Regions from separate parts of the Rhodococcus sp. 2G genome, predicted to be linked through region 4. Evidence: riboswitches for the same ligand, from Rfam matches in the RefSeq annotation. Region 4 holds a riboswitch; each other region holds the start of a gene.
What was found. A riboswitch is a leader RNA that binds a small molecule or an ion and turns the genes downstream of it on or off. The one in region 4 is predicted to bind thiamine pyrophosphate.
Positions count from the first base shown of each region.

Region 1: linked by a shared signal. The riboswitch ahead of thiO (glycine oxidase ThiO) and the one ahead of thiC (phosphomethylpyrimidine synthase ThiC) in region 4 are both predicted to bind thiamine pyrophosphate.
Region 2: linked by a shared signal. The riboswitch ahead of BO226_RS03520 (3-oxoacyl-ACP reductase) and the one ahead of thiC (phosphomethylpyrimidine synthase ThiC) in region 4 are both predicted to bind thiamine pyrophosphate.
Region 3: linked by a shared signal. The riboswitch ahead of BO226_RS01940 (ABC transporter substrate-binding protein) and the one ahead of thiC (phosphomethylpyrimidine synthase ThiC) in region 4 are both predicted to bind thiamine pyrophosphate.

Region 1 is NZ_CP018063.1:3,261,111-3,269,423, reverse strand. Features, by position in the region: gene BO226_RS15390 (NUDIX hydrolase) at 1-737, shown strand, start outside; gene thiE (thiamine phosphate synthase) at 742-1,431, opposite strand; TPP riboswitch at 1,458-1,570, shown strand; gene thiO (glycine oxidase ThiO) at 1,567-2,631, shown strand; gene thiS (sulfur carrier protein ThiS) at 2,628-2,840, shown strand; gene BO226_RS15370 (thiazole synthase) at 2,833-3,618, shown strand; gene BO226_RS15365 (hypothetical protein) at 3,709-4,242, shown strand; gene BO226_RS15360 (ABC transporter ATP-binding protein) at 4,311-5,240, shown strand; gene BO226_RS15355 (ABC transporter permease) at 5,240-6,019, shown strand; gene BO226_RS15350 (M20/M25/M40 family metallo-hydrolase) at 6,112-7,584, shown strand; gene thiD (bifunctional hydroxymethylpyrimidine kinase/phosphomethylpyrimidine kinase) at 7,597-8,313, opposite strand, start outside.
Region 2 is NZ_CP018063.1:744,046-749,156, reverse strand. Features, by position in the region: gene BO226_RS03525 (LLM class flavin-dependent oxidoreductase) at 1-923, opposite strand, end outside; gene BO226_RS03520 (3-oxoacyl-ACP reductase) at 923-1,687, opposite strand; TPP riboswitch at 1,742-1,833, opposite strand; gene BO226_RS03510 (stealth family protein) at 2,120-3,592, shown strand; gene BO226_RS03505 (phosphodiesterase) at 3,589-4,509, opposite strand.
Region 3 is NZ_CP018063.1:388,084-396,396, forward strand. Features, by position in the region: tRNA gene BO226_RS01925 (tRNA-Leu) at 182-255, shown strand; gene BO226_RS01930 (ABC transporter ATP-binding protein) at 376-1,146, opposite strand; gene BO226_RS01935 (ABC transporter permease) at 1,143-1,928, opposite strand; gene BO226_RS01940 (ABC transporter substrate-binding protein) at 1,906-2,973, opposite strand; TPP riboswitch at 2,956-3,052, opposite strand; gene BO226_RS01945 (hypothetical protein) at 3,371-5,083, shown strand; gene BO226_RS27575 (hypothetical protein) at 5,090-5,236, opposite strand; gene BO226_RS01950 (hypothetical protein) at 5,457-5,654, shown strand; gene BO226_RS01955 (CsbD family protein) at 5,818-6,015, opposite strand; gene BO226_RS27580 (hypothetical protein) at 6,135-6,311, shown strand; gene BO226_RS01960 (magnesium transporter CorA family protein) at 6,341-7,360, opposite strand; gene BO226_RS01965 (serine/threonine-protein kinase) at 7,418-8,313, opposite strand, start outside.
Region 4 is NZ_CP018063.1:4,624,528-4,632,840, reverse strand. Features, by position in the region: gene BO226_RS22010 (response regulator) at 1-500, shown strand, start outside; gene BO226_RS22005 (MFS transporter) at 621-1,940, shown strand; gene BO226_RS22000 (SDR family oxidoreductase) at 2,115-2,876, shown strand; gene BO226_RS21995 (potassium channel family protein) at 2,891-4,312, shown strand; gene thiC (phosphomethylpyrimidine synthase ThiC) at 4,400-6,184, opposite strand; TPP riboswitch at 6,183-6,292, opposite strand; gene BO226_RS21985 (IS1380 family transposase) at 6,497-7,930, shown strand.

The DNA of each region.
Region 1 (8,313 bases), 1.4 Mb from region 4:
TTCTCCTGCAGCATCGGGCGGCATGGTCGCACCAGGGCGGGACGTGGGCACTTCCCGGTGGAGCGCGCGACTCGCACGAGAGCACCGTCGACGCCGCCGTGCGGGAGGCCCACGAGGAGGCCGGCATCGATCTCGCGGCCGTGACGGTACGCGCCGAACGCGTCACGTCCGGTCTCGCAGGCGGATGGACCTACACCACCGTCGTCGCCGACGCCACCGAAACTCTCGTGACCAGTCTCAACCAGGAGAGCACCGAACTGCGCTGGGTGCCCGAACCGGAGGTCGAGGCGATGCCGCTGCACAGCGGCTTCGCCGAGGCGTGGCCGTCGCTGCGCACCTCACCGGTACGCATGCTGCTCGACACCGCGAACGTGCTCGGAGCGAGCGGCCCCACCGGATGGTGGCGCGACCGCCCCGGCGCGACGAGCGCCCTGCTCGCCGACCTCGCCGCGGTCCTGCCCCGCACCGTCGAAATTCCCGACGGGACGTTCGGCTGGGTCCCCCGCGTCGAAGCGGTCCTCGAAGGGCATGCCCGCGACGCGACGATCGACGACGTCCGGATCCCGGTGCACAGCGCGGACGGCAGCGGCGACGACGAGCTGGCACGGCTCGCCTCCACCACGGCCGTGGTCGACCCCGGGGTGACGGTCGTGGTCACCGCGGATCGCGGCCTGCGCGCGCGGTTGCCCAGGGGCACGATCTCGATGTCGCCCTCGGCCGTGCTGGGCTGGCTGTAACGCCTCAGGTCGGGAGTGCGGCCTTCAGCGCCGCCGCGGCTGCCCGCGGATCGGATGCCTTCGTGATCGCCCGGACCACCGCGACCCGCGTGGCACCGGCGTCGAGCACCTCGGGGAGCCGCTCGAGATCGATGCCGCCGATCGCGAACCACGGCCGTGCCGGCTGCGACTGCGCGACCTCGCGCGTCACCTCCAGCCCCGCTGCGGTCCGTCCCGGCTTGGTCGGTGTGTCCCACACCGGCCCGGATGCGAAGTAGTCGACGCCCGCCTCGATGTCGGCGAGCGCAGCCTGCGCGCGGCTCGACGTCGAGCGGCCGATGACGATCTCGTCGCCGAGGATCTGCCGCGCGTGCCGCACCGGCAGGTCGCCCTGACCGAGATGCAGGATGTCGGCGCCCGACGCGAGCGCGATGTCGGCGCGGTCGTTCACGGCCAGGAGCGCACCGTGGCGTGCACACGCCTCGCCGATGATCTCGAGGGCGGCGAGTTCCTCGCGTGCCTCGAGGCGTCCGAACTTCTTCTCGCCGGCCGAGTCCTTGTCGCGCAACTGGACGATGTCGACCCCACCGGCGAGGGCCTCCTCGACGAACCGTGCGAGGTCGCCGGTGTCCCGGCGAGCGTCGGTGCACAGATACAACCGGGCGGTCGCGAGGCGGCCGCGCGGGTCGGGATGGTTGCCGCGATAGGTGGTCACGACCAAGACGGTAGCCTCTAAGCAGAAAGTGACGACACGGGAGTCCCGAGGTTCGCGGGGCTGAGAGGGGGCCTGCCGGCCCCGACCGTTATGACCTGACCCGGATCATGCCGGCGCAGGGAGTGAGGTGGACCAATGGCAACTGTGGCCGTCGTGGGTGGCGGAGTGATCGGGCTGTCGATCGCATGGCGCGCGGCCCGCTCGGGGCACATCGTGACCGTGCACGACCCGAATCCCGGCAGTGGCGCCTCGTGGGTGGCCGGCGGGATGCTGGCCCCGCTGTCCGAGGGCTGGCCCGGTGAGGACCACGTGCTGTCCCTGGGTGCGGCCTCGCTCGACCGCTGGCCCGGATTCGCGGATGCACTGCGCGCGGAGACCGGCGTCGACGTGTTCACCGCCGAGGAGTCGCTGACTGTCGCGCTCGACGCGGCGGACGCGGCCGACTTGCGGACCGTCGCCGAATGGGTCGGGGAGCGGGGGCACGAGATGCGTCTGCTCTCCCGTGCGGAGATCCGGGAGTTCGAACCGTCGCTCGGCCCGAAGGTGCGTCTCGGACTGCTCGCGCCCACCGAGTCGTCGGTCGACAACCGTACGCTCGTCGACGCCCTGCGCGTCGCGGCCACCGCGGCCGGGGTGCGTTTCTCCGACGCCGCCGTCCACGATCTCGCCGACCTTCCCGACGATCAGGTGGTGCTCGCCGCCGGCTCGGCGTCGGCGCGACTGTGGCCGGGCCTTCCGGTCCGTCCGGTCAAGGGCGAGATCCTGCGCCTGCGGGTGCGGCCGGGCGCGACTCCGCCGCCGCAGCGCACCGTGCGCGCGAGTGTCCACGGACGCCCCGCCTATCTGGTGCCCCGCCACGACGGCCTCGTCGTGGGCGCCACACAGTACGAGGCGTCCGACACACAGGTCACGGTGGCCGGGGTGCGCGATCTGATCGCCGACGCCGAGAAGATCTTTCCTGCGCTCGGCGAGTACGAACTGTTCGAGGCGAGTGCGGGCCTGCGCCCGATGACCCCCGACAACCTGCCGCTGATCGGCCGGCTCTCCGATCGTGTCGTCGCCGCGACCGGCCACGGCCGCAACGGTGTGCTGCTCACGCCGCTCACCGTCGACGCGGTGCTCGCCGAACTCGGTGGGCGGTCGCTGGCCGACGCGCAGTACGCCTGTCCTGGACGAATTACGGAAGCGAGTGTGGGATGACGAACGTATCCGTGGGCATCACCGTCAACGGTGAGGACAAGTACTACGACGCGGCCCCGACCGTGTCACAACTGCTGAACGAGCTCGGTCTGCCCGAGAAGGGCATCGCGGTCGCCGTCGACGGTGTCGTGTGCCCGCGTGGCCGCTGGTCGGAGCCGGTCACGCGCGGAGCGAGCATCGAGATCCTCACGGCGGTCCAGGGTGGCTGACACACACGATCCCGGCGCCGACCTGCCGCAGCTCACCATCGCCGGCCGCACCTTCGGATCGCGGCTGATCACCGGCACCGGTGGCGCGGCGAACCTGGCCGTGCTCGAGGAGGCACTCGTCGCGTCGGGCACCGAACTGACCACCGTCGCGATGCGCCGTGTCGACGCGGCCTCCGGAACCGGTGTCCTCGACCTGCTGCGCCGCCTCGGCATCGAACCGCTGCCGAACACTGCCGGGTGCCGCGGCGCGAAGGAAGCCGTGCTGACCGCGCAGCTCGGGCGGGAGGCGCTGGAGACCGACTGGGTGAAACTCGAGGTCATCGCCGACGAACGGACGCTGCTGCCCGACGCCATCGAACTCGTCTCCGCGGCCGAACAACTCGTCGACGACGGCTTCGTCGTCCTGCCGTACACGACCGACGATCCCGTCCTCGCGCGGCGCCTCGAGGACGTCGGTTGTGCCGCGGTGATGCCGCTCGGCTCGCCGATCGGGACCGGCCTCGGTATCTCGAACCCGCACCACATCGAGATGATCGTCGAGGCTGCGGGTGTGCCGGTGATCCTCGACGCGGGAATCGGAACCGCCTCCGACGCGGCGCTCGCGATGGAACTCGGTTGCGACGCCGTGCTGCTCGCGACCGCCGTCACCCGCGCGAAGGATCCGGCGCTGATGGCGTCGGCGATGCGTCACGCCGTCGAAGCGGGATTCCGTGCCCGGCACGCCGGCCGGATCCCGAAACGCTTCTGGGCCCAGGCATCTTCGCCGATGGAGCCGTGACCGGTACGGGAAGCCCCTGAGCACCTTGGTGTTCAGGGGTTTCCGATTGTCGCGCGACGGGTTACCGATCGGTCTGTACGATCCCCGGGCATGACAGTTGCACACAGAATTCTCGCTGCCGCCGCTGCCGGGCTCATGGGCACTGTCGTCGCCGTCGCGGCGCCGGGTGTCGCGGGCGCCCAGGAACCGTGTCAGATGGGCTGGTCGAACACCGGACCGAGGTCGTGCGCGACGACGGAGTTGTCCACGCCACCCGTGCTGACATTGGGCGACGGCATCTGCGCCGGCATCGTGCGCGCCGGTGGAACCGCCTTCGACGGCCCGCTCTACGAGTACTCCTCGGCGCCGGGTGCCACCCACGGGATCGAACTGCGGATCACGCAGGGCTACTCGCTTCTCGGCGAGTGGACGCCGAGCATCCTGAACTGCGACGTCACCGTCGCTTTCGACTGGCACAACCTCGACACCGGTGCCCGCGGTACGGAGACCCGCTTCGTGCCGGCCTTCCACACGAGCACCCGGCCGTTGGTCATGCACGTGTTCCCCGGGCCCGGCCGCGTTGCCCTGACGATGCGTACCGAGCGACCGAGCATCCCGGTCACCACCGAGGTCTTCGTCCCCTGACGCACCGCGTGCGGCTCCGGGGAGTGTGATCGGATGCGCTCGCCGGAGCCGCACGTAGGGTGGTGCGCATGATCGAAGTGACCGGCTTGACCAAGACCTTCGGGTCCACGACCGCGGTCGACGACCTGACGTTCACGGTCCGTCCCGGCATCGTCACCGGCTTCCTCGGCCCCAACGGCGCGGGGAAGTCCACCACGATGCGCATGATCCTGGGGCTGGACCGGCCGACCTCGGGAACCGCACTGATCGAAGGGAAGCCGTACAGCGAGCTGACACGGCCGCTCACCACCGTCGGGGCGTTGCTCGACGCGAAGTGGGTGCATCCCAACCGGTCGGCGCGGTCGCATCTCGCCTGGCTGGCCGCGTCGAACGGTCTGCCTGCCTCGCGTGTCGACGAGGTTCTGCGCCAGGTGGGACTGACGGAGGTCGCGGGCAAGCGCGCCGGCGGCTTCTCGCTCGGCATGTCGCAGCGACTCGGTCTCGCCGCCGCACTGCTCGGCAACCCGCGCGTGCTGCTGTTCGACGAACCGGTCAACGGCCTCGACCCCGAGGGCATCGTGTGGATCCGGAGGTTCATGCAGGCGCTCGCCGCGGAAGGCCGCACGGTGCTCGTGTCCAGCCACCTGCTCTCGGAGATGGCACAGACCGCCGAACATCTCATCGTCATCGGCCGTGGACGGCTCATCGCCGACACCTCGGTGAAGGCGTTCGTCGACCGCGCGTCCGACTCGTTCGTCGTCGTGCGCAGCCCGCAACTCGACGAGCTGCGCACCGCGCTCACCGAACGCGGGCACACTGTGCGGGAGGACGACGGTGCCCTGCACGTCTCGGGCGCTCCGGCGGCGGAGATCGGCGAACTCGCTGCGACCCGGTCGATCGTGCTGCACGAACTCGCGGGACGCAACGCGTCGCTCGAGGAAGCGTTCATGAAACTCACCGGTGGCGAGGTCGAATACCACGGATCCGGAGTCGACGACGTCATGAAGGGTGGACTGTGATGAGTACGGCGCTCGACACACTGCGGGCCGAACGGATCAAGCTCACGTCGGTGCAGTCACCGCTGTGGTGCACCCTCGTCATCGTCGCCCTCGGCCTGGGTCTGGCCGCGATCCTCGGGTCGGTCTCCCGCGCGTCGGCCGGGATGGACGACGAACTGGGACGGTTCTATCCGACCGTGGACGTCGCGGTCAGCGGCGTCACCGGCTTCGGTGTGCTGGTGCTCATGATCCTCGCGGCACTGTCGGTCACCAGCGAATACCGTTTCGGGGTCATCCGCACGACCTTCCAGGCCACCCCGAACCGCACCATGCTCCTGACGATGAAGGCCCTGCTCATCGGTGTGCTGGGCGCGGTGCTGACACTCGCGGTCTCGTTCGGTGCCTTCTACCTCGCGAAGGCACTGGCCGGGCCCGACGCAGGTCGCGAACTCGTCCTCAGCGGCGACACGGCGTGGCGCGCGGTCTACGGCACCGCGATCTACGCGTTCCTGTGCGTCTTCCTCGCGGTCGGTGTGGGCACGCTGTTGCGGCAGTCGGCCGGCACGATCGCGCTGCTGATGCTGTGGCCGCTGCTGCTCGAGTCGTTGTTCGCGCTGTTCGGTTCGGTGGGCCGCGAGATCCAGCCGTTCCTGCCGTTCGCGAACGCGAACAACTTCCTGGGTATCGGGCAGGGAATCGAATTCCACTGGGGTCCATGGGGATCGCTCCTGTACTTCGCGGCCTTCTCGTTCCTTGTGTTCGCGGCCTCACTCGTGGTGGTCAACCGCCGCGACGCCTGAGGTACTACCTCGACACGCCGCAGGTTCTGCCTCCGCACACTGCGCCGCACGGTTTCCCCGTGCGGCGCAGTGCTTTTGTGTACGCTCGGTCGATGGCGCGGGCGCAGACGAGATACGGCATGCGGGGAGCGGCCCTGATCGCCGCCGGTGTACTGCTGACGGCGGGATGCTCGGAGGCGGAGGTGGAGGCGCCGCCCGTCGAGCCGACGGCGCTCGCCGACGCCGTGCAACTCGATGCCGTCATGACGCACCTGACGGAACTCGAACGGATCGCCGGCGAGAACGACGGAAACCGTTCGCTCGGGACCCCCGGCTACGACGCGAGCGTCGACTACGTCGCCGGAGCCCTGCGCGACGCCGGATTCGACGTGCAGACACCGGAGTTCGACACGACCCTGTTCGCCGTCGAGAACGAGCAGCTCACCGTCGACGGGGAGCCGATGGGCGTGAGCGCACTCGGCATGTCGCCGTCGACGGGACCGGAGGGGCTCACCGCGCGCGTCGTGCGCATCGCCCCCGACGACACCCCCGGCTGCGAGGCCACCGACTACGACGGCATCGACGCGACCGGCGCGGTGGTGATCGTCGATCGCGGCGTGTGCACCTTCGCCGTCAAGGAGCAGGTCGCCGCCGAACGGGGAGCGGCCGCGCTGCTCGTCGCCAACAACGAGGACGACCCGCTCGCCGCCGCCGGTCTCGGGGCGGAATCGAACCCCCGCATCCCGGTCGGAGGCGTGGCCGGGGCCGACGCCGAGCGCCTGTCCGCCGCGACCACCGTGACGGTGACACTCCAGACCCGCACCGAGGACCGGAAGTCGCGCAACGTGATCGCGCAGACGCGCACCGGCTCGACCGACGACGTGGTCGTCGTCGGCGCGCACCTCGACAGCGTCCCCGAAGGACCGGGGATCAACGACAACGGAACCGGCGTCGCCGCCGTCCTCGAGACCGCGCTGCAACTCGGCAGCGAGCCGGGCGTGACCAACGCCGTGCGGTTCGCGTTCTGGGGCGCCGAGGAGGTCGGACTGGTCGGCTCCACGAGGTACGTCGAGTCGCTGTCCGACGAGGAACGACTCGACATCGCCCTGTACCTGAACTTCGACATGCTCGGCTCGCCCAACGCCGGATATCTGGTGTTCGACGGCGACGACTCCGACGCCGTCGGTGAAGGACCCGGACCGGAGGGCTCGGCGGGTATCGAACGGACCTTCGCGCAGTTCTTCGACGAACGCGGAATCGAGGTCGGCGGAACGGATTTCGACGGCCGTTCCGATTACGGTCCGTTCGTCGCCTTCGGCATCCCCGCGGGCGGGGTGTTCACCGGCGCCGACGACGTCAAGACCCCCGAACAGGCCGACCTGTGGGGTGGCACCGCCGACCAGCCCTTCGACCCGAACTACCACACCCCCGAGGACACCCTGGCCGGCATCGACCGCGACGCGTTCGCCGCGGCGGCCGCCGCCGTCGCCTACGGCACGGCTGTCTACGCGAATTCGATCGACGGACCCGACGGGGTGCCCGCAGGTGACCAGCGGGCCGAGGTGCGCGCCGAGTTCACCGAGTGAAGACGGGCGCGATCAGCGCTCGTGCAGTCGCCACAACGGGTTGACCGGGCCGTGGCCGTGACCGAGGTCGTAGGACCACTCGAGGCACTTCGTGATCCATTCCTTCGCGAACTCGACTGCCTCGGGCACCGACCGGCCATGCGCGAGGGCGGACGCGATCGCGGCTGCGAGCGTGTCGCCGCCGCCGTGGTCGTTGCCGGTCTCGATGCGCGGCGTGCTGAACTCGAGGAAACGGTCGCCGTCGAACAGCAGGTCGGTGCTCTTCTCCGAGCTGCGCAGATGACCGCCCTTGACGATCACCCACTGGGCGCCGAGCGCATGGAGCGCTTCGGCGGCGCGCCGGGCCGACGCGTCGTCGACGACCTCGATGCTCGTGATCAGCCGTACCTCGTCGAGATTCGGGGTGACGACGGTGGCGAGGGGGATGAGCACCCCGCGGATCGCGTCGAGCGCGTCCGAGTGCAGCAGCGGGTCGCCGTGCATCGATGCGCAGACCGGGTCGACGACGAGCGGTACCTCCATGTCGCGGCCGATGCCCACCTCGGAGCACACCTGTGCGACGGCCTCGATGATCTGCGTGGAGGCGAGCATGCCCGTCTTCGCTGCGGACACCCCGATGTCCTCGACCACGCACCGCACCTGGTCGGCCACGGTCTCGGCGGGGATCTCGTGGAACCCGCGGACGCCGACGGAGTTCTGGACGGTCACGGCGGCCACCGCGACGCATGC
Region 2 (5,111 bases), 1.3 Mb from region 4:
TGACCCGTGAAGACGCCGAGCTGGGTGACGGCGGCATCGACGTCGAGGAGCGCATCGAGTTCCGCCTTCTTCGCCCACGCCTCCTCCTCGGTGCGACCGACGTAGGTGACGAGTCCGGGCAGGATGGCGACCGTACCGGGATCCCTGCCGGCCGCGGCGATCCGCGCGCGCAGGTCGGTGGCGTACTCGATCGCCGCGGTCATGTCCCACGCGACGGAGTAGACGGCCTCGGCGTGGCGGGCCGCCAGGTTGCGCCCGGTCTCCGACGCCCCCGCCTGGAACAGCACGGGTCGGCCTTGCGGGCACCGCGGCACGGTCAGGGGACCGTCGACGCGGAAGTGCTTGCCCCGGTGATGGATCGGACGGATCGCGGAGGAGTCCAGGAACCTGCCGCCGACCCGGTCGACGAGGACACCGCCGTCGTCCCACGAATCCCACAGTGCGCACAGCACTTCGATGAACTCTTCCGCCCGGGCATATCGCTCCGTGTGCGGCGGGAGCGCGTCGAATCCGTGGTTGCGCGCTTCCTCGTCGAACATCGAGGTGACGATGTTGGCTCCTACGCGGCCACCACTGATGTGGTCGAGCGAGGCCAGCATCCGTGCCGCGTGGAACGGCGTGAAGAAGCTTGCAGAAACGGTGGTGACCAGACCGATGTGCTCGGTCGCGCGCGCCATGGCCGCCAGCGCGGTGAGGGGTTCGAGGAACCAGGTGGTGCCCGCCGTGTACTTCGGGTTGACGCTGTGACCGTCCGCGAAGAACACGGCGTCGAGGCGTCCTCGTTCGGCGGTGCGGGCGAGTTCCTCGAAATACGTGATGTCGCCGATGCGTTCGGCGGCGGAGTCGGGATGGCGCCATGCCGCCGAGTGGTGCCCGACGCCGTAGAGGAAGGCGTTGAGGTGGAGGGTGCGTGGTCCGGTCATCAGTTCATCACCAGTCCCCCGTCGACCACCAGGTTCTGCCCGGTGACGGCCCGCGACCAGTCGGAGGCGAAGAACAGCACCGCGGCCGCGAGATCCTCGGGGGTGGTGACCTTCCGCAGCGGCGTCGACGACGCGATGAGGTCGAACACCGCTTCGGGGGTCGCCGACGATGCGTCGGTCGTGCGCAGCAGCCCACCGGAGACCATGTTGACGCGGATCCCGTCGGGGCCGAGGTCGGCGGCGAAGGTGCGGGTCAGCGACAGCAGCGCGGCCTTGGCGGCGGTGTAGTCGTGGTACGGGACGACGGGGTGCTGGAACAGGTTGGTGCCGATGTTGACGACGCTGCCGCCGCCGGCTTCCCGCATGCCCGGCAGCGCGGCCTGGATGACGTTGACGGCACCACCGACGACCCCGTCGAACTGGGCACCGAATTCGGCGTATCCGATCTCGTCCGCCTTGGCGCGGGCGTCGCCGTTGAACGAGAAGTCGGGCAGGGCGTTGTTGACGACCGTGGTGACGGGTCGCCCGAAGTGCTCGCGGGCCCGCGCGAACAGCGACTCGACGTCGGCGCGGTCGGTGACATCGGCTTTCAGAGCGACGGCCCGCTCGGGTCCGATCTTGTCGGCCAGTTCGTGCGCGCTCTCGCCGCTGCGCCGGTAATCGAGAACGACGGCGGCTCCTTCGTCGGCGAACGCCTGCGCGATGCTGTGGCCGAGGCCGCGACCGGCACCGGTGACGAGGACGACCTGGTTCTGCAATGACATCTTCTGTGCCTTCCCTGTGTCGGGAAGGGTGCGTGAGGGCGACAGACCTCAGGCCTGTCGCCGGCTCGGCATCCCTTCGCTCGCATAATCGAGATCAGGTTCGACGGGTGTTCTCTCAGCCGTGTCCGGCACCCCGTGTCGAGTCCTGCGCACAGGTTACACCTCGGGATCTCGACCCCGTCGAGACCGTCGGCGTCGGCATTCATCGGATCGTCACATCACCGACCCGGGAACTTAGCTCAGATCGGCGTTAAAATGAGCCTTTCCTGCCCCGATCCGTGAAAGGAGATTCCGACGCACACGCCGGCCCCCTACAACGCTCCCTACGTCTCCCTTTCCCAGCAGGTCGGAGACGCCCCGCCGCTCGACCGTGCCCCGGTCCGCGGACCCGCGCGCCACGAGGACGTCGTATGGTTCGAGGATCGCTACGCGATCCCCATCACCACCACGACGCCCGACGAAGCGCAGATCGAGGACGTACTGCTCCTGCGCCGCGCCCTCGACCGGGCGCACATCGACTACCTGCTCGTCCGCGACGACAGCGACCGCCCGATCCTGGCGATCGACCGTGCCGATCGGAAGAGATTGCGTGCCGCGCTCGCCGAGGGATGCGCCGACGAGCCGTTCTACTCGAAGGCTGTCGGCTCCAAGCGACGCCCGGTTCCGGTGTCGGACGGACGGCTCTCACGCGACAGGAAGGACCGCGTGTTCCGGCTGTTCCGCCCGCGCGTCGAGCTGACCAGCGGGTTGCGGTACGGCGCGTCGAACGGTGTGGACATCGAGCTGTGGACCTACACCGACGACGAGGTGATCATGCCTCGTCCGAACGCCCTCACCCGCACGGTCGCCCTGCGCGACGAGATGCGCCGGACGACGGTCGAGCGGTACGGACAGCTGTGGCCCACGATCGAGGGCATGTTCGACCGCCACCCCGGCGACATCCCGTTCGAGATCGACCTCGTGTTCTCGTGGGTGGACGGGTCGTCGAAGTCGTTCCAGGCCAAGCGCGCGAAACTGATGCAGAACTACGTCGTCGGCGAAGGTGACGACTCGCCGGCGCGCTACCGGCAGATCAACGAACTCAAGTACGCCCTGCGTTCGGTCCACATGTACGCGCCGTGGGTGCGGCGGATCTTCGTCGCCACCGACTCGCCGCGACCGGCGTGGCTCGCCGACGATCCGCGTGTGACGTTCGTGCGGAGCGAGGAGTTCTTCGCCGACCCGTCGGCGCTGCCCACCTACAACTCGATGGCGGTCGAGTCGCAACTGCACCACATCCCGGGGCTGTCCGAGCACTTCCTGTACTCGAACGACGACATGTTCTTCGGTCGCCGGGTGAGCCCGAGCCTGTTCTTCTCCGGCGGGGGTGTCAGCAAGTTCATCGAGTGCGACGTGCGGATCGGGCTGGGTCGGAACGACCCGTCGCGCAGCGGATTCGAGAACTCCGCCCGCATGAACCGCAAGCTCCTGCAGGATCGCTTCGGGGTCACCATCACTCGGCACCTCGAACACACCCCGGTCCCGTTGCGCAGGTCGATCATGGCGGAGATGGAACGCGAGTTCGGGGACGAGTTCGCTGCGACGGCGGCGAGCCCGTTCCGGGCGGCCGACAACATCTCGGTGACGAACTCCTTCTACCACTACTACACGCTGCTGACCGGCCGCGCGGTGCAGCAGACCACGGCGAAGGTGGAGTACGTCGACACCACTGTGAAGTCCGGTCTGCGACATCTGGACACGATCCTGGCGCGCCGCAATCTCGACCTGTTCTGCCTCAACGACGGCAGCACGCCCGAGGTCGACCTGGAGCTGCGCACCGCGAAGGTCACGCAGTTCCTGGAGCGGTACTACCCGATCCCGGCACCCTGGGAGACCGGCCACCCGGGCCGACCGGACGTCGGTTAGATCCGAACGGTGAGGTCGGGGTTCTCGGGGATGCGGATGCCGGCTTCGGCCAGACGCCGCGCCGCGTCCTCGGCCGTGTGGGGCTGCCCGGCGGTGGCGTAACTTCCGCTGGGCACCACGGAGTGCACGATCGTGTCGGGATAGACGTGCACGAGGTTGAAACCCTGCGCGCCGTCGTGCCCGCGCTGCGAACCGACCGGGACGTTCAGATCCTGGGTGTAGCAGGTCGACGAGGCGACGGACACCGGGATGCCTGCGAAGGTGGCCGAGGTCGAGTAGTGCAGGTGACCACCGAGGATGGCGCGGACATCGGTGCCGCGCAATACTTCGGCGAGGCCCGCTTGGTCGCGCAGTTCGACAAGGACAGCCATGTCGAACACGCTCGGCACGGGCGGATGATGCAGTGCGAGAACGGTACCGAACGGGACGGGTGTCGAGAGTTCGTCGGCGAGCCAGGTGAGCTGGTCGTCGGTCACCTCACCGTGGTGATGGCCCGGGACCGAGGTGTCGAGGCTGACGATCCGAAGTCCGCCCACGGTGTGGACGGCGTCGATCGGTGCGCCGAGAGGCGCTTCGTCGAGCAGCTCTTCACGGAAGGTCGCGCGGTCGTCGTGGTTGCCCATCGCCCACACGATCTCGGCGTCGAGCGCTGCGGCCAGTGGTTCGACGAGTCCGCGGAGCTTGCGGTAGGCGTCGGGCTGGCCGCGATCGGCGAGGTCGCCGGTGAACACCAGGGCGTCGGGTCGGACCCGGGAGGCCCGGATGTCGTCGAGGATCAGGCCGAGGCGGGTGTCGGCGTCGACGGTGCCGTAGAGGAGTTCGTCTCCACCGACGAGGTGGGTGTCGGTGAGGTGGAGCAGCGTGTGCGAAGGTCTGGGGTATTCGGCAATTCGTTCAGGGGCCGGAGAACTGCCCATGATCTCTCACTTCCATTCGCCCGTTTCGGGCACTCGATCGCCATCAACGGTAGCGATTGTGTTTCCACGACTCCATGGCTTCTGGATCACATCGAGACCCAGACCCCGCGGCGAACAGCGTGTCATTGCCTGGTGACCTGCGGAAACGGACAGCCGCTTCAGCCCTGGTGATCTGGCTCACAACAGAGGGTCGTTCACGGACCGGTCGTTGACGCGGTGAACCGGGGCTCGCCCCGCGTGTTACGGCAGCGAACCCCGGTTCGGCGCGCGAACAGGGTCGACGGACGTTCGGCGTCCGACACACGACTGCCGTTCCCTCTCGACGTCCCCACCGGGAGTGCCATGGATTCACCACTACCCATCCCGGCGAGGGGCGTCATGATCCCCAAACATGCAGCCGCCTCCCGCGGTGGAGCAGTGCACCCTCCTCGGGGACATCGTCTTCGAGGAAGCGAGAAACGCGCCGAACCGGGGTTCGCCGCCGCTGTAGCACGCGCGAACCCCGGTTCGGCGCGTCAACGGCCTCCCAACAGGAGTTTGTCCCCAACCCCGCGATCGATCCACAGGTGCCCCGGATCGGGAGATCGTCGCGGGTTCGGTGA
Region 3 (8,313 bases), 990 kb from region 4:
GGCCGAACGACGAAGTGACGTACTCGATCTCTCCCTCCGGGCGTGGCGTCCCGTCCTCGGGCTGTACCGGCCTCCGTCTACGAGGGGACAGGATACGAACGCCGTCCCCTCGCACGGTACTTCAAGAACCTCGCGCCCCGGCGCGGTGGTGGACAGTCGTGAACGCTAATGTGATCCCCACGCCCCTATAGCCCAATTGGCAGAGGCAGCGGACTTAAAATCCGCACAGTGTGGGTTCGAGTCCCACTGGGGGCACAGGTCCGGGGTCGTCCCCGATGCATCCGCTACCGCTCTCGCTATCCCCTACAGCAATTTGCCGTAGCGGATAGCGAATCTTGTAGCGGATGCACTGGTGGCGAACAGTTCGGCCGGCGACTATCCCGAGGGCAACCTCTGCTGCTCCTCGTGTCGTGACCGGTGCAGGACCTCCATGAGCTCGTGTTCGAGCGCCACGAACTCGCTCGACACGCACGTCTCCAGGGTTCGAGGTCGGGGCAGGTGCACACGCACCTCGTGCTGCACCCGCGTCGGTCGCGGACCGAGGACGACGACCCGATCGGACAGCAACACCGCCTCGCGGACGTCGTGCGTCACCATCAGCACCGTCCACCGATGCTGCTGCCACACCTGCTGCAACCACAGTTGCATCTCGGTGCGGGTCAGCGAATCGAGTGCGCCGAACGGCTCGTCGAGCAGGAGCACGTCGCGCCCCTGCAGCACCGTGCGTGCGAGCGACGCGCGTTGACGCATACCGCCCGACAGTTGGTGCGGGGCAGCGTCCTCGAAGCCGGCCAGGCCGAAGGTCGGCAGCAGTTCGCGGGCGCGGGCACGAGCGTCGGATCGCTGTACACCCTGCACCTCGAGCCCGAGTGTGCAGTTGTCGAGCACCGTCCGCCACGGGAACAGCAGGTCCTTCTGCGGCATCAGCGCGACCTGCCCGGGTGCCGCGGGGGAGTCGCCGACGAGAACCTCTCCGGTGTCGGGTTGCTCGAGTCCCGCGACGATCGAGAACAGCGTCGACTTGCCGCACCCACTCGGCCCGATGAGGGACACGAACTCGCCGGGCTCCACAGCACAGTCGATGCCGTCGATCACCGCCCGGTCGCCGTACGACTTGTGGACCGAGGCCACCGTCACCGCATTCATCTCTCACCCCTCGTGAGCGCCCACGGCGCGACCATCCGTTCGACGACGAACGTCAGCGCGTACAGCAGGAGTGACAGAGCAGCGGTCACCACTACGGCAGCGAGCACGAGATCGGTGCGGAACGAGTTCTTCTGCGTGCTCATGTAGATGCCCAGACCGGATGTCGCGCCGACGTATTCGGCGAACACCGCACCCACGACGGCGTAGGTGATGCCGATCCGCAGGGCGGTGAAGAAGCGGGGGAGCGCGGATGGCAGGCGCACGTAACGGAACTGCTGCCACCGCGACGCGCCCATACTGCGTAGCAACGCGCCCGCCTCCCGGTCGGCCGCCGCGAACCCTTCGAGCAGCCCGATCGCGACGGGGAAGAACGTCACCAGCGCGATGACGAGGATCTTCGGTAGCAGTCCGAAACCGAACCAGATGATCATCAACGGCGCGATCGCGATGATCGGCAGGGTCTGCGACACCACGAACAACGGCACGAGGGCCCGCCGCAACCAAGGCGAGAAGTCTACGACGATCGCGAGGGCCCACGCCAGTGCCAGCGACACGGCGAACCCGACCATCGTGACCTGCAGAGTGGACCAGGCGTGCCCGGCGATGTCGACGCGATGAGACCACCCCTGCGTGAGAACGCGTGCGGGGGAGGGCAACACCTGCGGGCGGACACCGCTCACCACGACGTACGACTGCCAGATCGCGACCAGAGCCCCGGCGATGAGCAGCGCGGGAAGGAGCCGACGTGCGCGGCCGATGCTATCGGTCTTCGAGGTAGTCATCGGTGACATAGGTCGACCAGTCCGGCTCGGTCGTCAACGGGCTGCCGTCGGGTCCGGACAGCACGCCGTTCTCGTACAGGAACCGGGCATAGCCCGACCATTTCCCGGCGTCGAGGACTCCGACGGCGCCGGAGGCGTCACGCATGTACTCGGCGGCGAGCATGCGCTGGCTCTCGTAGACGAGTTCCTCGTCGGGGAAGGCCCCGGGGTTCGCCTCGAGCAGAGCCCGGGCTCCACGATCGGGGTCGTCGGCGGCGATCCGGTAACCCTGGTGCAGCGCCTGCACGAAAGCGCGTGCCTGCTCCGGGTTCTCCGTCATCCAGTCCTCGTTGCCGTCGACGACGATCGCGTACGCGTCGGGGAAGCCGTAGTCGGTGAAGCCGAAGTACCGCATGGGCAGGCCGCGGTGCTCGGCCTCGAGACCCTCCCATGCCAGGTACGACACGGTGAAGTCGGCGGTCGACGAGTAGACGGCCTCGTACGACGACGTCCCGAGCGTCACGTTCTCGAACTCACCGCGACCACCGTCGTTGCGGATCACTTCGGCGAGCATCTCGTCCTCACCGGGGTTGGCGAAGCCCGCGAAGGTCTTGCCGTCGAGATCCGCCGGCCGCGTGATCTCGGCGTTGTCGGCCCGCACGGCGATCCCCGTCGCCCAGTGCTGCAGCGGTGCGAGGACCGCGACGGTCCGGGACCCGGCGGCTCTGGCGATGGTCGATGTGGCGTGCGTGGAGATTCCGAACTCGGCGCTACCCGCGTCGACGAGGGTGTCGGGGGTCGCGTTGTTGTACGGCAGGATCTCGACGTCGAGACCCGCATCGGCGAACAGACCTTCCTGCTGCGCCACGTACAGGCCGGTGTGATTGGTGTTGGGCGTCCAGTCCAACGCGAATCGGATGGTGTCGCTCCCGGAATCGGACGAGCACCCGACGACCGCGGAGAGTGCGGCGACGAGGGTGAGCAGTCCGGCGAGAGTCCGCCGCGCCTTCACTGCGCGGGCAGGGGACGGATCGATGTGGGTACAGGCGTGGTCATGTCGGGACATCCCTTCGTCAGCATTACCTGGTCAGGTTCGACGGGTGTGATCTCAGCCCCGCTCGTGCGGAGCACCCCGTGTCACGGGCGACCCTAGCACCATGCCCTCCTGGGGCCGCCGGGACGGGAGCAGAACGGAAGATGTGACCCGAAGTTACGGAAATGCCCAGGTCAGGATGTCACCCTCACATTTCACCCGCAACGGAAGGATCGAAGATCCCGACTCTTCGAGTGATGGTCCCTGCCACTTCCCCCGAACGGCAGGGACCGTCGCTCTGCGCATGTCTCTCCCTTGCGCGGACGATGAAGGGCCGTCGGTGAACTCCGACGGGTCCGTTCTTCTGTTGTTTCCGTAGACCCGACTCCCGCAACGGTGTTCAATACGCACGAACCGATCGGGGGATGGGATGCGCGCAATGATGGGCGCCGCGATGGCTGCGGCGGTGATGGGAAGTGTCCTGACGGCATCGGTGGTGTCGGCGGAGACGAGCGGACGCACCGAAATGCCGTATGACTCGTCGGCGCCGCTGGCCGGCGAGGTGCTCGGGTCCGTAGTGTCGATACCCGCGCCGCTGCCGGCGGAAGCGGGACTGCGACCCGCCGCGTGCGACCGGTTGTCGTATCTGCGGTGGCGGTCGGCCGACGGACCGGAGAGTTCGGCCGACGCCGACCGGATCCTCGTCGCCCAGCCCGGGATCTTCGAGGGAGCGGGCGCGTTCGAGAGCATCGCGCGCAACACCGTCGTCGCGGCCGCGGCCCGTGGTGCCCACGTCGAGTTCTGGGCACTCGACCGGCGATCGAACTGCCTCGAGGACCACACCGGTACCCGGGCGGCACTGCGGACGGGTTCGCTCGACACCGCGACCGACTACTACTTCCGCGGTGCCGAAGTGGACGGGCGACGATTCGCCGGCCACGCGAGCGGCGCCGACGTCGCGTGGCTCTCGCATGTCGGCATCGAGCAGACGCTGCGCGACCAGTACGACCTGCTGCGTCACGAACTCTCCGACCCGGAACTGCGGAAACGGAAAGTGTTGTGCGGCGGACATTCTCTCGGTGGTTTCATCACCGGCTACTTCGCGGAATGGGACTTCGACGGAGATCCCGCCACCACGGGCGACGCCGGTTACAACCAGTGCGGCGGGTACTTTGCGCTCGATACGGTGATCGAGGCGGGAGCGCCCTCCCCCGGGCAGAGTGCCCTCCCGGATCTGCCCGAAGCGGTCTGGGCGCCAGTCGATGCGTTCTTCGGCTCCATCTCGACGGCATCGCCGGTGCTGGCACTTCCCACGGTCATCAATCCCGAGACGACGAATCTGCTCGCACTCACCGGACTCGCCGCGCGACTGGACCCGGACAGCACCGACGGCATTGTCCCGCGCATGCCCGACAACCCGAACATCGACTGGACGTTGCGCACTCTGTTGTCGGGGGACTACGCGATGTTCGCGACGGGCGACCCGGATGTGCGGACGTTGAACGCGACCAACGAGGCGGTGCTCGGCGCGATCCTCGACGACAATTCGCAACCGCTGGGGTTCCTGCAGGTGAGCGTCGGATTCATTACCGGGGCGCCCGTGCGCGACAAGCTGTTTCCTGTTCCCGCCACGCCGGAGGTGCTCGGGTCGGGATTCTTCGGCGATGCGCTCAAGGCGTCGCCGGCGGTGTTCGCGGATCCGGGAGTCGTCTACCGGTGGCTCGACTACGACGAGGTGGGCACTGGGGCGTCGTCACCCGACGAGGCGCGGTACACCGATCGGGGGAGCGAGGTGACGTCGATCGCGGAGCTGGCGCGGAATCTGTCGGAGCCACCACTGGATTTCACCGAGTGGTACTTCCCGTCGAGGCTTCCGTTCGACCTCGTATCGGCGACCCGCTTCGAAGGGCATCTCCACCGCGACGGTGTCGCGCGCAATCCTGTGGTGACGCTGGTGGCGAGCGGCGGGATCCCGTTGCCGGAGAAGGATCATCCGAACGAACGCAGGTGGGTGCTGCCCGGATACAAGCACATCGATGTACTCACTGCGGCCGCCGATCAGAACGACGGGCGGCCCGAGCAGGTATCGCAGACGCTCGCCGACTTCGCAGCCGACCGAGTCGGTAGCTTCACAGTCGGGTGATGCGGATCAGGCGCCGCGCGCGGAGAAGATCGAGGTGTAGTCGTGGGGACCGCCCACTTCGGCGACAGCGGTGACGGGTTCGGTCTCGGCGTCGGTCTCCGGAGTGGTGGGCGCGAGGAAGAGGGGTCCGTCGAATTCTTTGTTCTGGCTCATGGCCGTCCTTTCGGGTGCGGCCGGGTAGTCCCCGGCCGTGGGGCAGTGCGAAGAAGAGGGGCCGCGGTACACGCGGCGGGGAACTCTCACGTCCGGTTCGGAACCTTCGGGCACTGTGGTGCGAGGTTGCTCATCATGTGCGAGCCGAACGATGTCTCCACCCTACACCAGAAGGTTCGCGCGACGTTTGACCGGCGAGTCGCGTGGGAAGACACTCGGCATGGCTACCTACAGAGTGATCGACCCGACCGGGAACGTCGTGGATACCAAGGAAATCGAGAGCGCGGACGACGCGCACGCCTGGTTCGTCGACCAGCGCGCCGACAACAGCGAACTCGGCTGGCGTATGGAGGCGCAGAACGAGCAGGACGGTACCTGGCACTTCTTCGACGACACCGAAGGCACCTCCTCGAAGTAGTCCCGGCAGCACCCCGTGAGAGCGGGGTGCTGCACGCACCGACACAGCGCGGTGCGTGCAGCACCTCAACAGCGCGGTGCCGAGCACCTCAACAGCGCGGTGCCGAGCACCTCAACAGCGCGGTGCCGGTAGTCGTAACTACCGGCACCGCGCAGTTCAAGGGCTACTTCTTGAAAGCGTCCTTGACGTTCTCGACGGCATCCGAGACCTTGTCGCCTGCCTGCTTCAGACCGCTGGAGGCCTGGTCACCGCGACCCTCGGCTTCGAGATCACGATCGCCGGTCGCCTGACCGGTGTTCTCCTTGATCTTGCCGCCCGCTTCTTCTGCCTTGTGCTTTGCCTTATCGACGAAGTCGGCCATGGGGTCCTCCTGTGTCATCGAACGTTGCTCTGACGGAGTACCCCACCCGAACAGCCTGAAACCGAACACGACCGGCTCGTCCGTGTCAGACTTCGACACAGACAGCCAGGAGGAGACCGATGTCGCATCCCACCAACTCCGGTCCCGAGAACGACGACCCGATCGGGGACGCGCCCGACGCCGATCCCGAACTCGTCCGCGACGGGCCGGTGCAGCGCCGGCGTTCGGCGGGTGCGGTGATCGCAGCCGTCGCGGTGGTCGTCGTGATCGTCGTGCTGCTCGTAGTTTTCCTCTGAACAGAGCCGTTCACCGAGCAACGCGGGGTTCACAACCAGTCGCGGCGCTTGAAGAGCACGTAGAGCACGATCGCCGACACGACCATGATCCCGACCCCACTCATCAGTCCCCAGGCCTCGCCTACCCCGGGATAGGGCACGTTCATGCCGTACCAACCGGTGACGGCCGTGGGGACGGCGATGATCGCGGCCCATCCCGTCAGTTTCTTCATGACGATGTTCAGGCGCGCGTCCTGCAGCGACAGGTTCGTCTCGAAGACGGTGTTCACCATCTCGCGCAGTGAATCGGTCCACTCCGCAGCACGCATCACGTGGTCGTAGAGGTCGTTGTAGGAACTGTCGAGTTCGGGGTGGTGGTTGCTCTCGGCGCGGGTCCGCAGGACGGCATTGACGACCTCGCGCATCGGCAGCACAACCCGCCGGAGCTGCACGAGTTCCTTGCGGAGCCGGTAGACGCGTCGCTGGATCTGCCGGGTGGAGGCGCCGTCCTCGAAGAGGCAGTCCTCGAGGTCCTCGGCGGCGTCGTCGAGTTCCTGGATGGTCTCGAACTGCCCGTCGACGACCGTGTCGAGCAGGCCGTGGATCAGCGCACCCGGTCCGTACTGCAGCAGGTCGGTGTTCTCGTCCCACCTGCGCACCGCCTCGTCGATGTCGAAGGGAGTGCCGCGGCGAACGGTGACGACGCCGCGGGGCAGGACGAAGGCGGAGATCCGGGTGGTGCGGAGCCGGGACTCGTGCGCCTGATTCTCGTCCTCGGAATCCGGAAACAGGTGTGTCGCGTAGACCGTGAGGAAGGTATGGGTGGCGTAGCGGGTGGCCTTCGTGCGCTCGCCGTGTGCGAGCGAATCCTCGACGGCGTGCGGGTCGAGGTTCCATTCCTCGGCGAGTTCGAGCAGAGCCGTGTGCTCGGGATTCCACAGATCCACCCAGACGAGGGCCTCGGGATCGGCGAGATGCTCCGAGACGGCTGAGAGCGGGAAACCTTCGTCGACGAGTTTCCCGTGGGCCCACCGCCGGGTCCGGATGGAGTTGTCGTATCGGTCCGTCACCTCGGCAGTGTCCCCGAAATCGGCGGGCTTCACACCACGTTCCCGTCACGACCGGGCTCACACGACAGGACGATGCTCGGTGTCCACCAATCGCAGCACCTCGTCGACGAACCCGAGGTCGATCCGTGGCCGATCGTCAGGCCGCAGACCCTGTTCGATCCGTACCCGCATCGAGGTGAGCGTGGCGATCACGTGTGGCCCGCCGTCGGTCAGATAGCGCACCATTCCGCGCGCCGCGCACGCGTCGACCACGACGGCCAGGGTCTCCTCGGCCTCCTCGATGCGTCCGGCCGCGTGCAGGCAGGAGGCGAGCAGACGGTGGGCCTGCAGGTGGGCGCGGGGACGCGAGGTGGTGCGCTGTACCCACATCCGCGCCCATCCGACGGCCTGTTCCGCCGCCTCGGGCTCCTCGTTCTCGCTGAGCAGCCGGATCGCGGTGGAGTCCTCGATCTGGAGGGTGATCTCGACGGTTCCGTCGGGGTGGGGTGTGGTGTTCTCCGGCATCGTGCGTGTCGAGGGGCCTGGAGTGGCGATTCCGAGCCGGACCCGTTCGTTCTCGATGCGTGCCCGCAGGCGCGGCAGGTCGTGCAGCGCCGCGACCCGCAGTCCTTCGGTGAGCAGGGCGACGGCTTCCTCCCGGTTGCCCTGCAACATCTTCAGGCGCGCAGCGGTACCGAAGCGAGCGATGAGGAAATCCGTTCCACCGCCTTCTATTCCGAGCAGGTTGCTCTCGTCGAGCAGTGCTTCGGCCTCGGCGGTCCGTCCCTGTTCGTAGAGCAGCTCTCCGAGCATGGCAGCGGCGAGACGCCCTCCGTGGGTGTGGATTCCGCCGTTTCGTCGCGCTCGGCGCAGCGCTGTGCGGAAGTACTTCTCGGCCGAGGCGACGTCGAGTCGTTCGTTCGCGGCGATGCCGCACAGGCACTGACCGTAGATCGACGCGAACGGTCCGCGGG
Region 4 (8,313 bases):
AATTGGCCCGCACCCTGCCCGTCGACGTCATCCTCCTCGATCTTCGGCTCCCCGATATCCCTGCACCGGAACTGATTCCGCGTCTTCGTCGAGTTGCGCCGCACGCGCGGATACTGCTGTTCACCGCGTTCGCCGATCACGGTGCCATCGATCTACTGATGGAAGCAGGCGCCGACGGCTGCCTCGTCAAGGACATCAGCGGACAGGACTTCGCCACAGCCATTCACCGTGTGTCCAGCGGAATCCGGGTGGTCGACCCGAGGTTGACGGGACCACGAAAAGTCGTGACCTCCGAGGCGCTGTACCGGGCCGGCCTGACCCGGCGCGAGTACGAAGTGCTGCGTTTTGCGGCCATGGGTCACAGCAATCCCGAAATCGCTCAGGAACTGTCTCTCACCCGCAACACCGTGAAGACCTATCTGCAGAGCGCCATGCAGAAACTGAACGCGCGCAATCGCGTCGAAGCCATTGCACGCGCTCACGAACTTCGCTTGCTCTGAATCGAATTCGCTATACCCGGAGCGCACTCCACCTCTCCACATGGAGATGTTATGTGTTCTGGGTCACCCATATATTGAGCCGCAGAAATCATCTCGCGCTCGCGGCAACGGAGGCCCCACATGCCCAAAATGTCCCAAACATCGAAAGTAGGCTTTGCCAGCGGTGTCGGCACAACAGTCGAATGGTACGACTTCTTCATCTACGGCACCGCAGCCGGACTCGTCTTCAACAAGATCTTCTTCCCCGAGTTCGACTCTCTGATCGGCACTCTGCTCGCCTTTGCCACGTTCTCTGCCGCCTTCGTGGCGCGCCCGCTCGGCGGAGTGGTGTTCGGTCACTTCGGTGACCGGATCGGACGCAAGTCCATGCTCGTGATCACCTTGACCATCATGGGCTTGACCACTCTCGGAGTCGGGCTGCTCCCGAGCTACGAGACCATCGGCGTCGCCGCACCGATCATCCTCGTCACCTTGCGTTTCGTGCAGGGTCTCGCACTCGGTGGTGAGATCGGCGGGGCGATCCTCATGGCCGTCGAACACGCTCCCGCCGACAAACGCGGCTACTACGGCAGCTGGGTGCAGATGGGCGTGCCGGCAGGACTGATGCTCGGTAACACGGTCTTCCTGTTGATGGCCGGACTGTCTCCCGAAGCGTTCGAATCCTGGGGATGGCGCATTCCCTTCTTGATCGGCGGCGCATTCGTCGCGATCGGCCTGTTCGTCCGACTGCATGTCGGCGAAAGCCCGAACTTCGACCGCGTCAAGAAGAACGCACAGTTGGAGAAGCTGCCCATCGGGGTGGTCCTTCGCCACTACCCCAAGCAGGTCCTCCTGACCTGTGGTGCCTACTTCGCCATCGGCGTCACCTTCTACGGCACTACGGTATTCGGCCTCAGCTACGGCGTCACGCAGGTCGGCTACACCCGAAACCAGATGCTGACACTCGTCCTCGTCGCCATGGCGGTCACGTTCGTCGCACTACCGTTGTTCGGCAAGCTGTCGGACGCCTACGGCCGAAAGCCGGTCTTCCTCGCCGGGGTTCTCGCCATGCTGCTGTTCACCTTCCCCTGGTTCTGGCTGGTCAACTCCGGATCCTTCGCGCTGGCGATGATCGGGTTCGTGGTGTTCTGCCTCGCCTTCGCCACCTCCTACGGTCCCCTCGCAGCCTTCTTCGCCGAAGCCTTCGACACCCGCATCCGCTACACCGGAATCTCCTTCGGCTACACGATCGGCACCCTCGCCTCGAGCGCTCCCGCACCGATCGTCGCCACCTACCTGCTCGATCGCACCGGCTCGTACGTCGCCGTGGCGCTGTTCATGGTCGCAATGTGCGCCGTCTCCGTCGTCTGCGTGATCGCCATGCGCGAGACTTACCGACAGGACCTGTCCGACAACGACGAAACCTCCGGACAGGAACAGCTGTCACCGACCTCTCACTGAGCACGCGCACGCACCGGTCCCCGGTCGCCGACGCCCTGCCCCCTTCGGCCGGCCGCCGATTCGTCCGCACACGATCCCACGGCCGTGGACCTCGACAGACATCCACCCCACCCCGATTCCCGGGGGCGCGGAACTCCTCCCCCCGCGCCCCCGGCACCCTCGAAACGAGTCCAGATGAGCATCGCCGAACCGTCGCTGCACCCGTTGGCTCTACCCACCACCTCACTGCGTGTCCTGGTCACCGGCGTCGAACAGAACGAAGGCGCCCACGTGGCCCGAACGTTGGCAGCAGCTGGACACCACGTGTTCACGCACAGCTTCACCCTCGATGCTGCCGAGCACCTCGCCGGCCGAGTCGCCGATGACGACGGGATCGCTCATCCGGTCGCGGCCGATCTGACCCTCGAATCCGACGTCGACAGCATGTTCACCCACCTCGAGCGACGACATGGCGGCATCGACGCGCTCGTGCACACCGCATGGCTACCCGGCCCGGAAACCGCATGCCACTCGCTGAGCAAGATCCGCCCCGCCGACTGGGGCCGGTTCACCTACGACCACATGGCGTTGTTGTTCCACACGACCAGACGTGCTGCAGTATCCCTCCACCGCACCGGCGGCATCGGATCGATCGTCACCGTCACCGGGCTGGACACGCTCCGCAGAATCACCGACACCGATCGAGGACCGGCGCGAGACTCCATGGACGGCGCAATCGAATCCTTCGCTCTCGCCGCCGGACGTGAACTCGGCAGTAACATTTTGCGGATCAACAATATTCGTCTGGTACCCACCCCGACTCCGGAGACAAGTGTCACCGCTGCTGCCCCGATACGCCTCGAAGCGGTGCTGCCGGAGCTGATCGACCCAACATCCGATATCGGCTCCGGTGGCATCTTCACTGCCTACACCTCGTTCCCTGCACCGGTGCGGTGATCGGCGTCGGCCCGATGTCCCCCTTCGTTGTCATCGGCGCGTCGAATGTTGCCCGGCTCGTGTGCGCGTCGCTCACCCAACGCCACTTCGATGTTCTCCACCTCGATGCACCCGACGACCCGGAACTTCTGCAGATCACCCAGCACGACCCGGCCGGGGTCGCCGTCGTCACCCACGACGACGCGGTCGCCGTCCGTTATGCCCTCGCCATCGCCCACATCAGTCCCCACACACCGATGGTCGTGACCGTCTTCGATCGCACCATCGCCAACCAACTCACCCGATTGATTCCCCACTGTCAGGTCACCTCCCCCGCAGACCTCGCGACACCGTCCCTGGCCGGCCCGTGCATCGCTGCCACGATCGACGCCGCGCACACCGCGCCCGATGGCACCACACGCGTCCTCCGGCAATCGGCCCACGGTGACCAACCGACCTGGCAGCCGCTACCCCACAGCCGCACCAGCAGAATTCGCCGCCGATTCGTCCACTCCGTAGGCACACTGCGATCCCACGACGCCGGCACCCGCATGCTGCTCACCGGCCTTATCGGACTGCTCGCCATCCTCCTGATCGATTGGATATGGCTCACCGTCGGCAAAGGCCACCACTGGGTCGAGTCCCTCAAAGAAGCAGTCCAGGTCGTCGCCACCGTCGGTCCCGCACCGGCCTCACACGGCGACCACACCTATGACGTGTTCGCGGCTCTGGCGATGTTGGCGGCGATCGTGTTCACCGCCATGTTCACCGCCGGGATAATCGAACGTCTGCTCGGAACCAGCCTCATCGGCTTGATCGGTCAACGGGTTCTCCCCCGCCGCAACCACGTCATCGTCGTCGGATTGGGACAGGTCGGTCTCCGGTTGTGCCTCGAACTCCGCGAACTCGGCATTCCCGTCGTCGCCATCGAACGCGACGATCGAGCCCGCAATCTGCGCCTGGCCCGAGCACTGAACATTCCCACCATCGTCGGGCACGGTACCGACAGAACCCTCCTCGAACGCGCCCGCCTCGACCGGGCCCGATGCCTTGCCGCCGTGGGCTCCGACGACCGTGACAACATCGCCGTGTCCGTGGCAGCCCACGGAGTGCACCCCGACGCCAGACTCGTCCTCAGAGCCGGCGAACACGAAGCCCTCACCGACACCGGATCCCTCCTCCCGCTAGGGATCACCAGGAATGTCGCAACCTTGAGTGCAACCTTCGTCGTCGCCCGACTGCTCGGTCTCGACGCACACCGTGTGGTAGTCGCAAACGACACGATCCACCTCGAACTCGACGGGTCCTTCGAACAGTTCGTCCTCGCCGCACGACACCATTGCCCCCATGTCACCGGGACAGATGCTCACTACCCCTCGTTCGAGGTACGACTCCGACGAACGCCTTCGAGGCAGCGCACATCAACATGGCACGAATCCGGAGCCGACAGACAATAGCGTCGACGATTGTCCAGCCATGCAGCGCTGGCGAGTTTCCTCCGTCGCACTGTGACCGCCAGCGACATTGGGAACTCACCCGACTCCTTACGTGGGCACACCGCCCGTTTCGGCTCCAATCGACTCGTGCCCCGCCACATCCTCGAGGGCCGGAACGGTGGGCGCGTTCAAGTACACCGTGCTGCCGGCGGCCCTGAACTGGTCGGACATATGTTGCATCCCGGCGACGGCGGCCTGGTCGGCGGCGTCACCGAACCTGGTCCGGATGTCTTGGGAGATACGCATCGAGCAGAACTTCGGCCCACACATCGAGCAGAAGTGCGCTGTCTTGGCCGGTTCGGCCGGAAGCGTCTCGTCATGGAACTGCTCGGCCGTATCCGGATCCAGCGACAGAGCGAACTGATCCCGCCACCGAAACTCGAAACGCGCCTTCGACAACGCGTCGTCACGCTCGACGGCACCGGGATGGCCCTTGGCGATGTCGGCGGCATGAGCGGCGATCTTGTACGTGATGACCCCGGTCTTCACGTCGTCCCGATTCGGCAGTCCCAGATGCTCCTTCGGGGTGACGTAACACAGCATCGCGGTGCCATGGCGGGCGATCTCGGTGGCCCCGATCGCGGAGGTGATGTGGTCGTAGCCCGGAGCAATGTCGGTCACCAGCGGCCCCAGGGTGTAGAAAGGCGCTCCATGACATAACTTCTGTTGACGCTCCACATTTTCCCGCACCCGATGGATCGGGATGTGGCCAGGGCCTTCGACCATCACCTGAACGTCGTGAGCCCAGGCACGGGTGGTCAGTTCGGCAAGAGTGTCCAGTTCGGCGTACTGCGCGGCGTCGTTGGCGTCGGCGATCGACCCCGGTCGCAGCCCGTCCCCGAGGGAAAATGCCACGTCGTAGCGGGCGAAGATCTCACACAGTTCGTCGAAGTGGGTGTAGAGAAAATTTTCCTCGTGATGGGCGAGGCACCAACCGGCCATGATCGACCCACCTCGGGAGACGATGCCGGTGAGCCGCTCGGCCGTGAGCGGTACGTAGCGCAGCAGCACTCCGGCGTGGATGGTCATGTAGTCCACACCCTGCTCACACTGCTCGATCACGGTGTCGCGGAAGATCTCCCACGTCAGCGCATCGGCCTGGCCGGCGACCTTCTCCAGAGCCTGGTAGATCGGCACCGTGCCGATCGGCACCGGGGAGTTGCGAATGATCCATTCTCGGGTGGTGTGGATATCTTCGCCGGTGGACAGGTCCATCACAGTGTCCGCGCCCCAACGGGTGGCCCAGCGCATCTTGTCGACTTCGTCGACGATGGAGCTGGTCACCGCTGAGTTGCCGATGTTGGCATTGATCTTCACCAGGAAGGACTTGCCGATGATCATCGGCTCGGACTCGGGGTGGTTGACGTTGGCGGGGATGATCGCCCGACCCGCCGCCACCTCCGAGCGCACCAGTTCCACGTCGCAGTTCTCCCGCAGCGCCACGAACCGCATTTCCTGGGTGATGATCCCCGCCCGGGCATAGTGCATCTGCGTGACCGTCCGGCCTGTCTTCGCTCGCACCGGGACAGGTCGGGGCCCCTTCCACTCCTGGGACGCCTCTCCACGCCGCACAGCCGAGCGGCCATCGTCGAGCAGATCCCGTTCTCGCCCCGGGTAGTGCTCGACGTCGCCGCGAGCAGCAATCCAGTCGGAGCGCGTCGGCGGGAGCCCGACCAGCGGATCGCTACCGGGACCTGCAGTGCGGTAGACCTGCAGCGGCGGGTTCGGCACCCCGCCGGGAGAGTCGTTCAAGCGGATCTCTGTGACAGGTACACGCAGGTCGTGTTCCTCGTCGTGGACATAGCTCAGGGCATGCGAATTGGATGCACTCATCGGAATCGTTCCTACTTCCTTCGCCGGCATTACCCGGGCAGGTTCGACGGTCGCAGGCTGCCTCAGCCCGATCTCAGCCCCTGCAATGGGGCTCCCGTGGGGACGTCACAGACCCTAACACCCGACTCGTCTCGCTGCAGATGTAGCTGGTCCGGTCGTCGGAGCGGTGCGAAGTCGGCCCGTCCTGTACGCCCGGATACACCGATTCGGTTGGGGTGGCGAGCGGGTCGTAACGACGAAATGCCCTGCCGTAGTGGAAGAATCGATCTTGTCTAGGGATCAGTTCACACCACACCGGAGGGCATCTCGCAGATGCAACTATCTCACACCCGGCCCGTCGCCGCGGCGAGGTTCGACGACCCGAATCTGATGTCGACCGCGGGGCTGGTCCCGGTGATGGCGTTGGCGCAGGCCAGCGGCCTGCTCACCCTGGCCGATCAGCACCTGAGCGTGCCGACCGACAAAGGTGCCAACGCCGGCTACAAGGTCGGGTCCCTGATCGGTGGGATGGTCGCCGGCGCCGACAGCATCGCCGACCTGGCACTGTTGCGGCACGGGGCGATGGAGACCGTCTTCGACCGCCCCTATGCACCGTCGACCCTGGGATCGTTTCTTCGCCAGTTCAGCTTCGGACACGTCCGGCAACTCGACGCCGTCGCCTCGCGGTTCCTGGGCAACCTCGCCGAGAAGACCCCACTGGTCCCCGGCATCGACACCGGGCGAGTCCTGGTCGATATCGACGATTCGATCATCGAGGTCCACGGCCACGGCAAACAAGGCTCCGGCTACGGCTACTCCGGCGTGCGCGGACTCAACGCCCTCATCGCCACCGTCACCACCGAGACCGCTGCTCCGGTGATCGTCGGCCAACGCCTGCGCCGAGGAGCGTGCGGCTCCGCACGCGGGGCCGCCCGGATGGTCTCCGATGCGCTGGCCACCGTCGACCGGCTGCGTTCCCAGGCCGGCGGGGCGGACGGCCACGGCGCGTCGAAGCCCCTGGTCCGCGGCGACTCCGCTTTCTACGGCTATCCCACCATCGGGGCCGCGCTCCGCGCCGGCGCCGATGTCTCGGTGACCGTGCGCCTGACCTCCACCATCAAACGTGCGATCGCCTCCATCGGCGACGACGAGTCCTCGTGGACGCCGATCCAGTACACCGACGCCCTCTACGACGAGGGCACCGACACCTGGATCTCGCGGGCGGAGGTCGCCGAGATCCCGTTCACGGCGTTCGCCTCCCAGAAGAAGGCCCACCACGTTGCGGGACGGTTGGTCGTGCGGCGTATCCCCGACCTGCGACCGAAGAAAGACCAAGGTCAGGGCACGTTGTTCGACATCTGGCGGTTCCACGCGTTCTTCACCACCACCGACCCCGACGACCTCGATACCGTCGCCGCCGACAAGACTCACCGCCAGCACGCCATCATCGAGCAGGTGCACGCGGACCTGAAGAACTCCGCACTCGCCCATCTACCGTCGAACTCGTTTCCGGCGAACGCCGCGTGGCTCGTCTGCGCGGTGATGGCGTTCAACCTCACCCGCGCCGCCGGGACCCTCACCAGCGATCCCAAACTGACGAAAGCGACGACCGGCACCCTCCGCCGCACCATTGTCTCGGTCCCCGCCCGCGTCGCCTCCTCGGCGAGACGGTTGACGCTGCACCTCCCGCAGAACTGGCCGTGGGAAACAGCGTGGCACAACTTGTTCGACAACACCTTCGGTCGCGCACACCCGATCGTCGCCTAACGCCCAGGACATCTGCCCACCCTCAACGCGAAAGCCCCAGTGGAACAACCCGACACGAGAGGTCGGATGCTCAACCATGCCCACACACCGTCCCATGCCACCCAACGAAACTCGCTGCGATCAGGCCAGCGAATCGGTGCATCCGGGGTACGAGCTACGAGGAGGTACTCTTCTGAATGTCATCGACTGTTGACTCGAGGAGATCGGGACCTTGTCCGCACAGCTGGCCTTCGATGGGGACTGCTGCACGATTCGGTGACAGTTTCGGTCACGCAGCCTGTGCGACCGGTGTGGTCATGATGGTTTCGAACTCGACCGGCGTCGATCGGGGGAGAGGCAGGTCCGGGACACCAGCAGGTCGACGGTCACGCCGAGAGGCCGTA